Linked DNA regions of Undibacterium parvum. Each later gene encodes a partner of the first gene's protein in a complex. Links are inferred from orthologs where the notes say so. Each region holds a gene or a part of one and is shown on either strand. Other genes may lie near its edges.

Region 1 (5,085 bases):
TCAGAGAAATTCGGTGCCGGACGCGCTGCTGGTGCAGGACGTGGTGCCGGTGCTGCGCTTTGACGTGGCGCTGACGGTGCGCCGCCACCGTAAGACTCATCATCCATAGGAGCGCCGCCGCCCATACCCTGACGACTACCCAGCATTTGCATGGTGTCGGCCTTGATATCGGTTGCGTATTTTTCTACGCCGTCTTTGTCGGTGTACTTACGGGTACGCAAGCTACCTTCTACGTAAACTTGTGAGCCTTTTTTCAGGTATTGACCGGCGATTTCAGCCAACTTACCGAAGAAAGTGATGCGATGCCATTCTGTCGCTTCTTTCTTTTCGCCGGTCGCCTTGTCTTTCCAGTTCTCGGTAGTCGCTACCGTGATGCTGGTCATGGCGTCGCCGCTGGGCATGTAACGGGTTTCCGGATCACGTCCGAGATTGCCAATGATCTGGACTTTATTGAGTGATGCCATGCGACTCTCCTATATTTCTGTGGTTCAGTGTTAAACAGTTTGTAGACGCCTACTCTACAGCGGCAGTTTTAGCGCGGCGCGGCAGTTCGGGCATTTTGCCTGCGATTATAAGCCAGAAGAGGCTTAATGCGGCGCTCACAATAAACACAGTTGATGCTCCGGCATACTGATTGAGCCAACCACCGAGCAAACCGCCGCAGGCCAGACCTAGTGCCTGCAAAGTGTTGTACACCCCCAAAGCCGCGCCCTTTGCCGCCGGTGGTGCCATACGCGACACCAAAGAAGGCTGACTCGCCTCCAGAATATTAAACGCCAGGAAGAACGCGAACAGTAAGCCTATCAATATCGCTGGGCTATCCATAAATTGCCAAAATCCCAATTGCACCAGCAACAGCAAGGCGATCGCAAAAATAAATACCTGCTTCATCTTGCCCTGTTTTTCACCAATAAAAATCGCTGGCAGCATTGCGATGAAAGAACCGAACACCACCGGTAGATACACCTTCCAGTGCGAGGCAAGGGGGATATCGGCATACTGGACCAAGGCCGATGGCACCACTACAAACATCGCGACCTGGCTCAGATGTAAGACGAATACACCTAAATTTAGGCGCATCAATTCTGGATTTTTCAACACCACGCTCAGGGGTATTTTCTCGGCGTGCGCGATGGAAGGTGCCGCTGGCGTGACCCAGATCACCACGCCTATCGCTACCACCGCCAACACCGCGGTCAATAAAAAGATACCACTCATGCCTATGCTTTGATACAAAACCGGTGCGATCACCAATGACAGCGCGAAAGTAATGCCAATAGAGCCGCCCACCATGGCCATCGCCTTGGTTCTATGCTGCTCGCGGGTAGAATCGGCGATCAGGGCAGTCAGCGCGGCCGAGATGGCACCTGCGCCCTGCACCGCGCGACCTATCAAAATGCCCATCACGGTGTGCGAGGCAGCAGCAATCAGCGCGCCCAGCGCAAACAGTATCAAGCCAATCACAATGATGCGCTTACGGCCAAATTTATCTGAAGCGATACCGAAAGGTATCTGCGCAAAAGCCTGGCTAAGGCCATAAATCCCCATCGCCAGACCGACCAGGGTTAAATTACCGCCGTCCGGCAAAGTTTTGGCGTGCAGCGCAAAAATGGGCAAAATCAGGAACAAGCCCAACATGCGCAAAGCAAAAATCGACGCCAGCGAGCTGCTGGTCAGGATTTCATGGCGATTCATCCCAGACCCAGCCGAGAGCGACTCATCAGTGCCAGCACACGCTGGAGATGTTGCGTTTATCATAATACAAAGACCATACAAAGATAAAACCTGAAACAAAGCAGGCAGGTCACCCGCGTCAAATTTCAAAAAACCGTTATAGTAGCAGGTTGCTCACCCTGCATTCCAAAATGCAGGGTAATTACAGTCTATGTAGTGATATGCATCAATATGCGGCACCTAGCGGAAAGCAGTCTTATGACACAAACTCGAAGCAATACCCCAAAAGCGACCAAAGCGTCGAGCAAGCCGGCTGAAATTGAGTTCGGCGTTCACGATCTACCTGTGCAAAAGAAGGATGAGATTCGCATCCGTGGTGCGCGCACGCATAATCTGAAGAACATCAATCTCGATTTGCCGCGCAATAAATTAGTGGTAATCACTGGTTTATCTGGTTCGGGCAAGTCTTCTTTGGCATTTGATACCCTGTATGCAGAAGGCCAACGCCGTTACGTCGAATCCTTGTCGGCTTACGCCCGTCAATTTTTACAGTTGATGGAAAAACCCGATGTCGATCTGATCGAAGGCCTGTCGCCAGCCATCTCTATCGAGCAAAAAGCCACCTCGCACAATCCGCGCTCTACTGTCGGCACCGTCACCGAGATTCACGATTATCTGCGCTTGCTGTACGCGCGCGTCGGTACGCCATATTGTCCCGATCATCCGGAAAACCCTTTGGCGGCGCAATCGATCTCACAAATGGTCGATGCCGTACTGGCCATGCCGGAAGACACCAAGCTGATGATACTGGCACCAGTGGTCAGCAACCGCAAAGGCGAGCACGTCGATCTATTTGAACAGATGCAGGCCCAGGGTTTCGTGCGTTTTCGGATACAGAGCGGCACCCATGACGCCAAAATTTATGAAGTTGATGATTTACCTAAGCTGAAAAAAACCGAGAAACACACGATAGACGTAGTGATCGATCGTGTGAAGGTCAAAGAAGAAATCAAGCAACGTCTGGCGGAATCCTTCGAGACTTCGCTGCGCATCGCCAATGGCCGCGCCCTGATCGTCGATATGGATAGTGGTCACGAGCAGCTATTTTCGAATAAATTCGCTTGTCCGACTTGCGGCTATAGCCTGCAAGAACTGGAACCGCGCCTGTTTTCTTTCAATAACCCTATGGGCGCTTGCCCTGAGTGTGATGGTCTCGGTCACATAGAATTTTTCGACCCGAAACGCATCGTCGCCTTTCCAAATCTGTCGCTGGCCAGCGGTGCTGTCAAAGGCTGGGATAGACGCAATCAATTCTATTTCCAGATGCTGTCAAATCTGGCTGCCTTCTACGAATTCGATATCGACACGCCGTTTGAGCAACTGAGCGAAGATGCGCAAAAAGTGATCTTGTATGGTTCCGGCAAGCAAAGCATACCGTTCACCTACATCAATGAAAAAGGCCGCACCGTCATCAAGGAGCACACGTTTGAAGGTGTGATCGTGAATCTGCAAAGACGCTACCGCGAAACAGATTCTATGGCGGTGAAAGAAGAGCTTGCCAAGTTCATCAACGAGAAGCAATGCCCGTCCTGCCACGGCGCCCGTCTGCGCATAGAAGCGCGTTACGTGAAAGTCGGCACTGGCGATCAGGAAAAGCCAATTTATGAAATCAGCGCGCTGCCTTTGCGCCAGACCTTAAGCTTTTTTGAGCAATTAAAATTAGTCGGTGCCAAGCGCGATATCGCCGACCGCATCATCAAAGAAATCAGCTCGCGCCTGACCTTCCTCAACAATGTCGGTCTCGATTATCTGTCACTAGACCGCAGTGCCGATACGCTCTCGGGCGGCGAGGCACAACGGATCCGACTGGCTTCACAAATCGGTTCCGGTTTAACTGGCGTGATGTACGTACTCGATGAACCGTCTATCGGTCTGCATCAACGCGACAATGACAGACTGATAGAAACCCTGCGTCACTTACGCGACATAGGCAATAGCGTGCTGGTGGTCGAGCATGATGAAGACGCGATACGCTGCGCCGATTTCGTGGTCGATATGGGTATCGGTGCTGGTGTGCACGGCGGTGAAGTCATCGCTCAGGGTACGCTGGAAGACATCATGAAAAGCGAACGTTCGCTGACCGCCAAATATCTGTCGGGTGAACTGGGTATCGCGGTGCCAGAAAAGCGCGCTGCCTTTAATCCGGAAAAACAATTCGTGATCAGCGGCGCCAGCGGCAACAACCTGAAAAAAGTCAGCATGAAACTGCCGGTGGGCTTGCTCACTTGCGTCACGGGCGTATCAGGTTCGGGCAAATCGACATTGGTGAATGACACCCTGTACCTGGCGGCATCACGCCATTTATACGGTTCGCAAACCGAGCCGGCGGCGTTTGAAAGCATCAGCGGCCTCGAGCATTTTGATAAAGTCATTGCGGTCGATCAAGCGCCAATCGGGCGCACCCCGCGCTCGAATCCTGCCACCTACACCGGCTTGTTTACGCCGATCCGCGACCTGTTCTCTACCGTGCCAGTGGCGAAAGAGCGCGGCTATAGCGCCGGCCGTTTTTCATTCAACGTCAAGGGCGGCCGCTGCGAAGCCTGCCAGGGCGATGGCGTGATCAAGGTCGAGATGCACTTTTTGCCGGACGTGTATGTGCCATGCGATACCTGTCACGGCAAGCGCTACAACCGCGAAACCCTGGAAGTGCAATACAAGGGCAAGAACATCAATGAAGTGCTGGGCATGACGGTTGAAGACGCTTACGAATTTTTCAAACCTGTGCCTTTGATCGCACGCAAACTGCACACCCTGCTCGATGTCGGCCTCGGCTATATCCGGCTCGGCCAAAGCGCCACCACGCTATCAGGCGGCGAAGCGCAGCGCGTCAAACTGTCACTGGAACTATCCAAGCGCGACACTGGCCGCACTCTGTATATTCTCGATGAACCGACCACCGGTCTGCATTTCCATGATATCGACCTGCTGCTAAAAGTCATACACAGACTGCGCGACCAAGGCAATACGGTAGTCATCATCGAACACAATCTGGACGTCATCAAGACCGCCGACTGGATCGTTGATATGGGACCGGAAGGCGGCGCAGGCGGCGGTTACGTGATCGCCAGCGGCACCCCGGAACAAGTGGCAGCCAATGCAGAGAGCGTCACCGGCAAGTATCTGGCGCCATTACTGAAAAAGAAAAAATAGAGGTTCCGAAAAACCACTGCGCATATTCCATGCGCCTTCTGGCCGCATTTAGGCCTGTAGGCGCATGGATACTGCGCAAGGTGTCGATTGTGCTCCCTTCTCCCGCTGGCGGGAGAAGGGCTGGGGATGAGGGTTTTTGAACAAGGATAATCTCGATTTAGTGTCGTGTTTTAATTCGAGGAAAAATCAAACTGTTCGGTA
Region 2 (4,763 bases), 1.3 Mb from region 1 along the record:
ATTAAGGCCACATAACGCACTGCGGGAAGAGAAGTAGGATTACTGGAAAGAGTCTGATTCACGCGGATTTAATTTTAATTAAGGTGATTAAGGTGATTAAGGTGATTTAATTCGGTTTATCGGCTGACAGCAGGGACAGAAACTTCAAAATACTTCAAAAAACTTCACGATCAAGCCTGAATCGGCCAACTCACTAGCCAGAAGCGGCCACTCTAAAAAACAGCGCCACTCGCTTCGTTTATAATTGAGCCTCATTTTAAAGCCAAATCCTTGTCAGGTGCGCGTTCCCAGCAATTGCGCCGACTTAGATCTCAGTGTTTCGCTTCCAACCCAAGTTTTGCAGTCTATGTCATTTGATCTCGTCAAAGCTCTTCCCAAGCCCGGCAATCGTTTTGCTCTCCCTAATTTACACGGATCGGCCGACGCCTATGCGCTAGCAGTGAGCGCGCTCGCACTCAAAGCGCAAAAACGCATGCTGACTGTGTTTGTGGCCAATCCGGCCGATGCGCAACGCCTGCTCGCTGAAATCCCCTGGTTTGATCAGAATCTGCGCTGCCATCTGCTGCCAGACTGGGAAACCCTGCCCTACGATGCCTTTTCACCGCATCAGGATTTGGTCTCTGAGCGTCTGGCCACTTTGCATGAAATCAGTGCCGGCAATTGCGATGTGCTGCTGGTGCCCGCCACCACCGCCTTGGTGCGGATGGCACCGCCTTCGTTTCTCGCTGCCTACACTTTTTTCTTCAAGCAAGGCGAAGTGCTGAATGAAGCGCGTTTAAAGTCACAATTGACGCTAGCTGGTTACGCGCATGTTTCACAAGTGATGTCACCCGGCGAATACTCGGTGCGCGGCGGCCTGATCGATATTTTCCCTATGGGTTCGGTACTGCCATATCGCCTCGATCTATTTGGCGACAGCATAGAAACCATACGCACCTTTGATGCCGACACTCAGCGCTCACTTTACCCGGTACGCGAAGTGCGCTTATTGCCGGGGCGCGAGTTTCCTATGGACGAGGCGGCACGCACTGGTTTCCGCAGCCGCTGGCGCGAGCAGTTTGAGGGCGATCCTTCACGCTCCATGATCTACAAAGACATCAGCGGCGGCATCCCCTCGGCCGGCATAGAATATTACCTGCCGCTGTTTTTTGACAGCACCGCGACTCTGTTCGACTACCTACCCGAGCACAGCCATTTTGCCTTGCTCGGCGACATTGATGAAGCGATACAGCGCTTTTGGGTCGATACCCGTTCGCGCTATCAATTTTTAAAATCGGACCGGCAGCGTCCGGTGCTGGCACCAGAAACGCTGTTCTTGCGCGATGAAGATTTTTTCGGCGCACTCAAATCGCAGGCGCGCTGGGTCTTAAATAGTGGCGGCGCAGCTTCTGAGATCTCCAGTTTCTTGCCAGATCTGGCAGTGAACCGACGCGCCGATGATCCACTCAGCAATTTGCGCGCGTTTTTACTGCAGAGCAAACAGCGCGTCTTAATCTGCGCCGAATCGCTAGGCCGGCGCGAAACCCTGCAACAGTATTTCAACGAATACGCGATCCCGCTCACATTGTGTGAAGGCTATACCGACTTTATCACCTCGGACGCCAAACTGATGCTCGGTGTAGCACCACTGCATAGCGGCTTCGTGCTCGACGAAATTGCATTCGTGACCGAGACTGAGTTGTATGCTGGTTCCGGTAAACGTATAGGTCGCAAAAAACAAGAAGGCGTGACCCAGGTCGAGCACATGGTGCGCGATCTCTCCGAGCTAAAAATCGGTGACCCGGTGGTGCACAGCAATCATGGCATAGGCCGCTACATGGGCTTGATCAGCATGGATCTGGGCGAAGGCGAAACCGAGTTCCTGCATCTGGAATACGCTAAAGAAACCAAGCTCTACGTGCCGGTCGCACAGTTACACGTGATCTCACGCTATTCCGGCGCATCTCCTGATGACGCGCCCTTGCATGCGCTAGGTTCAGGGCACTGGGAAAAAGCCAAACGCAAGGCAGCGCAGCAGATCCGTGACACCGCTGCCGAATTACTTAATCTGTATGCGCGCCGCGCCTTACGCCAGGGCCATGCCTTTGAATTTTCACACAAAGACTACGAGGCCTTTGCCGACAGTTTTGGCTTTGAAGAAACCGCCGATCAGGCCGCCGCAATTACAGCAGTAATTGAAGACATGACCTCCGGCAAACCTATGGACAGGCTGATCTGCGGCGATGTCGGCTTTGGCAAGACCGAGGTCGCCTTACGCGCCGCTTTTGTCGCCGTGATGGGTGGCAAACAGGTGGCAATCCTCGCGCCCACGACCTTGCTGGCCGAGCAGCACGCCCAGACCTTTGCCGACCGTTTTGCCAATTGGCCGGTGCGGATCGCCGAGCTGTCACGTTTTCGCAGCGGCAAAGAAATCACGCAAGCTCTCAAAGGCATGCAAGACGGCACTTTGGACATCATCATCGGCACGCATAAATTACTGTCTGACGATATTAAATTTTCGCGCCTAGGTTTGGTCATCATCGATGAAGAGCACCGCTTCGGGGTGCGCCAGAAAGAAGCCTTAAAATCTTTGCGCGCCGAGGTCGATGTCTTGACCCTGACCGCAACGCCGATACCGCGCACCCTGGGCATGGCACTGGAAGGTCTGCGCGATTTCTCCATCATCGCCACCGCCCCGCAAAAACGTCTGGCGATCAAAACCTTTGTGCGCAGCGAAGATAATTCGGTGATCCGCGAAGCCTGCCTGCGCGAGCTAAAACGCGGCGGTCAGGTGTACTTCCTGCACAACGAGGTCGAGACCATAGAAAACCGCAAGGCCATGCTGGAAGCCTTGATCCCCGAAGCGCGCATTGCGGTCGGCCACGGCCAATTACACGAACGCGATCTGGAAAAAGTCATGCGCGATTTTGTCGCGCAACGCTACAATATTTTGCTGTGTACCACGATTATCGAAACCGGTATCGACGTCCCTACCGCTAACACCATCATCATGCACAGGGCTGATAAATTTGGCCTGGCGCAATTACACCAACTGCGCGGCCGCGTCGGCCGCTCGCATCATCAAGCCTATGCGTATTTGCTGGTGGCCGATGTGCAAAGTTTGACTAAGCAAGCGAGTCGCCGTCTCGATGCGATTCAGCAAATGGAAGAACTCGGTAGCGGCTTTTACCTGGCAATGCACGATCTGGAAATACGCGGTGCCGGTGAAGTGCTAGGCGACAATCAATCGGGCGAAATGCACGAGATCGGTTTCCAGATGTATTCAGACATGCTCAGTGAAGCGGTGCGCTCGCTGAAAAACGGTAAAGAACCCGATCTGGCGGCACCACTGTCAACCATGACTGAGATTAATCTGCACATCCCTGCCCTATTGCCGAATGATTTCTGCGGCGATGTGCATGAACGTCTGTCCATCTATAAGCGCTTGGCCAATTGCAGCAAGGCGGACGCCATCGACGACATACAGGAAGAGATGATAGACCGCTTCGGCAAACTGCCCGATCCAGTCAAATCGCTCCTAGAGACGCATAGATTGCGGGTCGCCGCCAAACCTCTGGGCATCATCAAGATCGATGCCCACAGCGAAGCGGTCAGTCTGCAGTTCGAGCCGCAACCGCCTATCGACGCGATGCGCATCATAGAACTGGTGCAAAAAAATAAGCACATCAAACTCAATGGCCAGGACAAATTGCGCATCACCGCCAACATGCCCGATCTGGCGGCCCGCGTGGCGCAAATCAAGAGCACCATGAAGGCCCTGCAATAGCCGCTGCCGCTGCCCACAGACGCTATCATTCCTAACAATTAAACGACCACAGAGCATGAACCTGATCAACATTACCCTGCAAGCCTTGCGCACCTTCGACCAGAATGACATGGCATTGATACAGCGCATCGCTGACCAGAGCCAGGCTAGCGACATTCTGAAAATTTCACCACAGGCGGTGCGCTTACAGCAAGCCACCTGCACAGCAGAATTGCAGCAGCAAATCAGCGCCGAATGTTTTGCCACGCAGATAGACAGCAACTTCGCCACTAGCGCAAGAAAACTCAGCGACTTTAAACTGGTGGCGATGGATATGGACTCCACCCTGATCACCATAGAATGCATAGACGAAATCGCTGACATGCAAGGTTTAAAAGCGCAGGTCTCAGAAATCACCGAAGCGGCGATGCGCGGCGAGCTCGAGTTTCAAGAAAGCCTGACGCGCCGTGTCGCCCTGCTGAAAGGCCTGGATGCGTCGGCCCTGCAAAAAGTTTACGACGAACGTCTGCAATTGTCACTGGGCGCAGACAAAATGCTTAAGGCAATCCAGCAAGCCGGATTAAAAACCCTGTTGGTATCAGGCGGTTTCACCTTCTTCACCGACCGCATGAAAACCCGTCTAAAGCTTGACTACACGCATGCCAATGTACTGGAAATCGCCGACGGCAAGCTCACCGGCAAAGTGGTCGGCGGCATCGTCGATGCCGACGAAAAACAGCGCACGGTAGAACGCGTCTGCGCCGAAATGGGGATAGCCACTAGCCAGGCCATCGTCATGGGCGACGGTGCTAACGATTTGAAAATGATGAAAATCGCTGGTATGTCGGTGGCCTTCCGCGCCAAACCGGTAGTGCGCGCGCAAGCCGATGTGGCACTCAATTTTGTCGGTCTGGATGGGGTATTGAATTTACTCAACTAGGCCATGCTCTAGCGATACTCCCCTTTATTTTTCAAAAAATACCCTAGTTGCGCATACAGTTAGGCCGCGCTAAAAACA

Evidence for each region.
Region 2: the proteins of uvrA (region 1) and mfd are in contact, whole or in part, in a crystal structure (PDB 4DFC), measured with the Escherichia coli proteins. The link is inferred for Undibacterium parvum from one-to-one orthologs.

Annotation. Positions count from the first base shown.
Region 1 is NZ_CP034464.1:2,758,801-2,763,885, reverse strand. What follows is about bases 1,596-5,084. They hold uvrA (excinuclease ABC subunit UvrA), read left to right. Parts: upstream 1,596-1,932; coding sequence 1,933-4,884; downstream 4,885-5,084. Other genes in these bases: EJN92_RS12075 (MFS transporter), read right to left, coding at 1,596-1,695. In the rest of the region: ssb (single-stranded DNA-binding protein), read right to left, coding at 1-464; more of EJN92_RS12075, read right to left, coding at 514-1,595. UniProt on the Escherichia coli protein: The UvrABC repair system catalyzes the recognition and processing of DNA lesions. UvrA is an ATPase and a DNA-binding protein. A damage recognition complex composed of 2 UvrA and 2 UvrB subunits scans DNA for abnormalities.
Region 2 is NZ_CP034464.1:4,103,173-4,107,935, reverse strand. Bases 1-3,966 are described here. They hold mfd (transcription-repair coupling factor), read left to right. Parts: upstream 1-346; coding sequence 347-3,766; downstream 3,767-3,966. Other genes in these bases: serB (phosphoserine phosphatase SerB), read left to right, coding at 3,831-3,966; ispD (2-C-methyl-D-erythritol 4-phosphate cytidylyltransferase), read right to left, coding at 1-62. In the rest of the region: more of serB, read left to right, coding at 3,967-4,685. UniProt on the Escherichia coli protein: Couples transcription and DNA repair by recognizing RNA polymerase (RNAP) stalled at DNA lesions. Mediates ATP-dependent release of RNAP and its truncated transcript from the DNA, and recruitment of nucleotide excision repair machinery to the damaged site.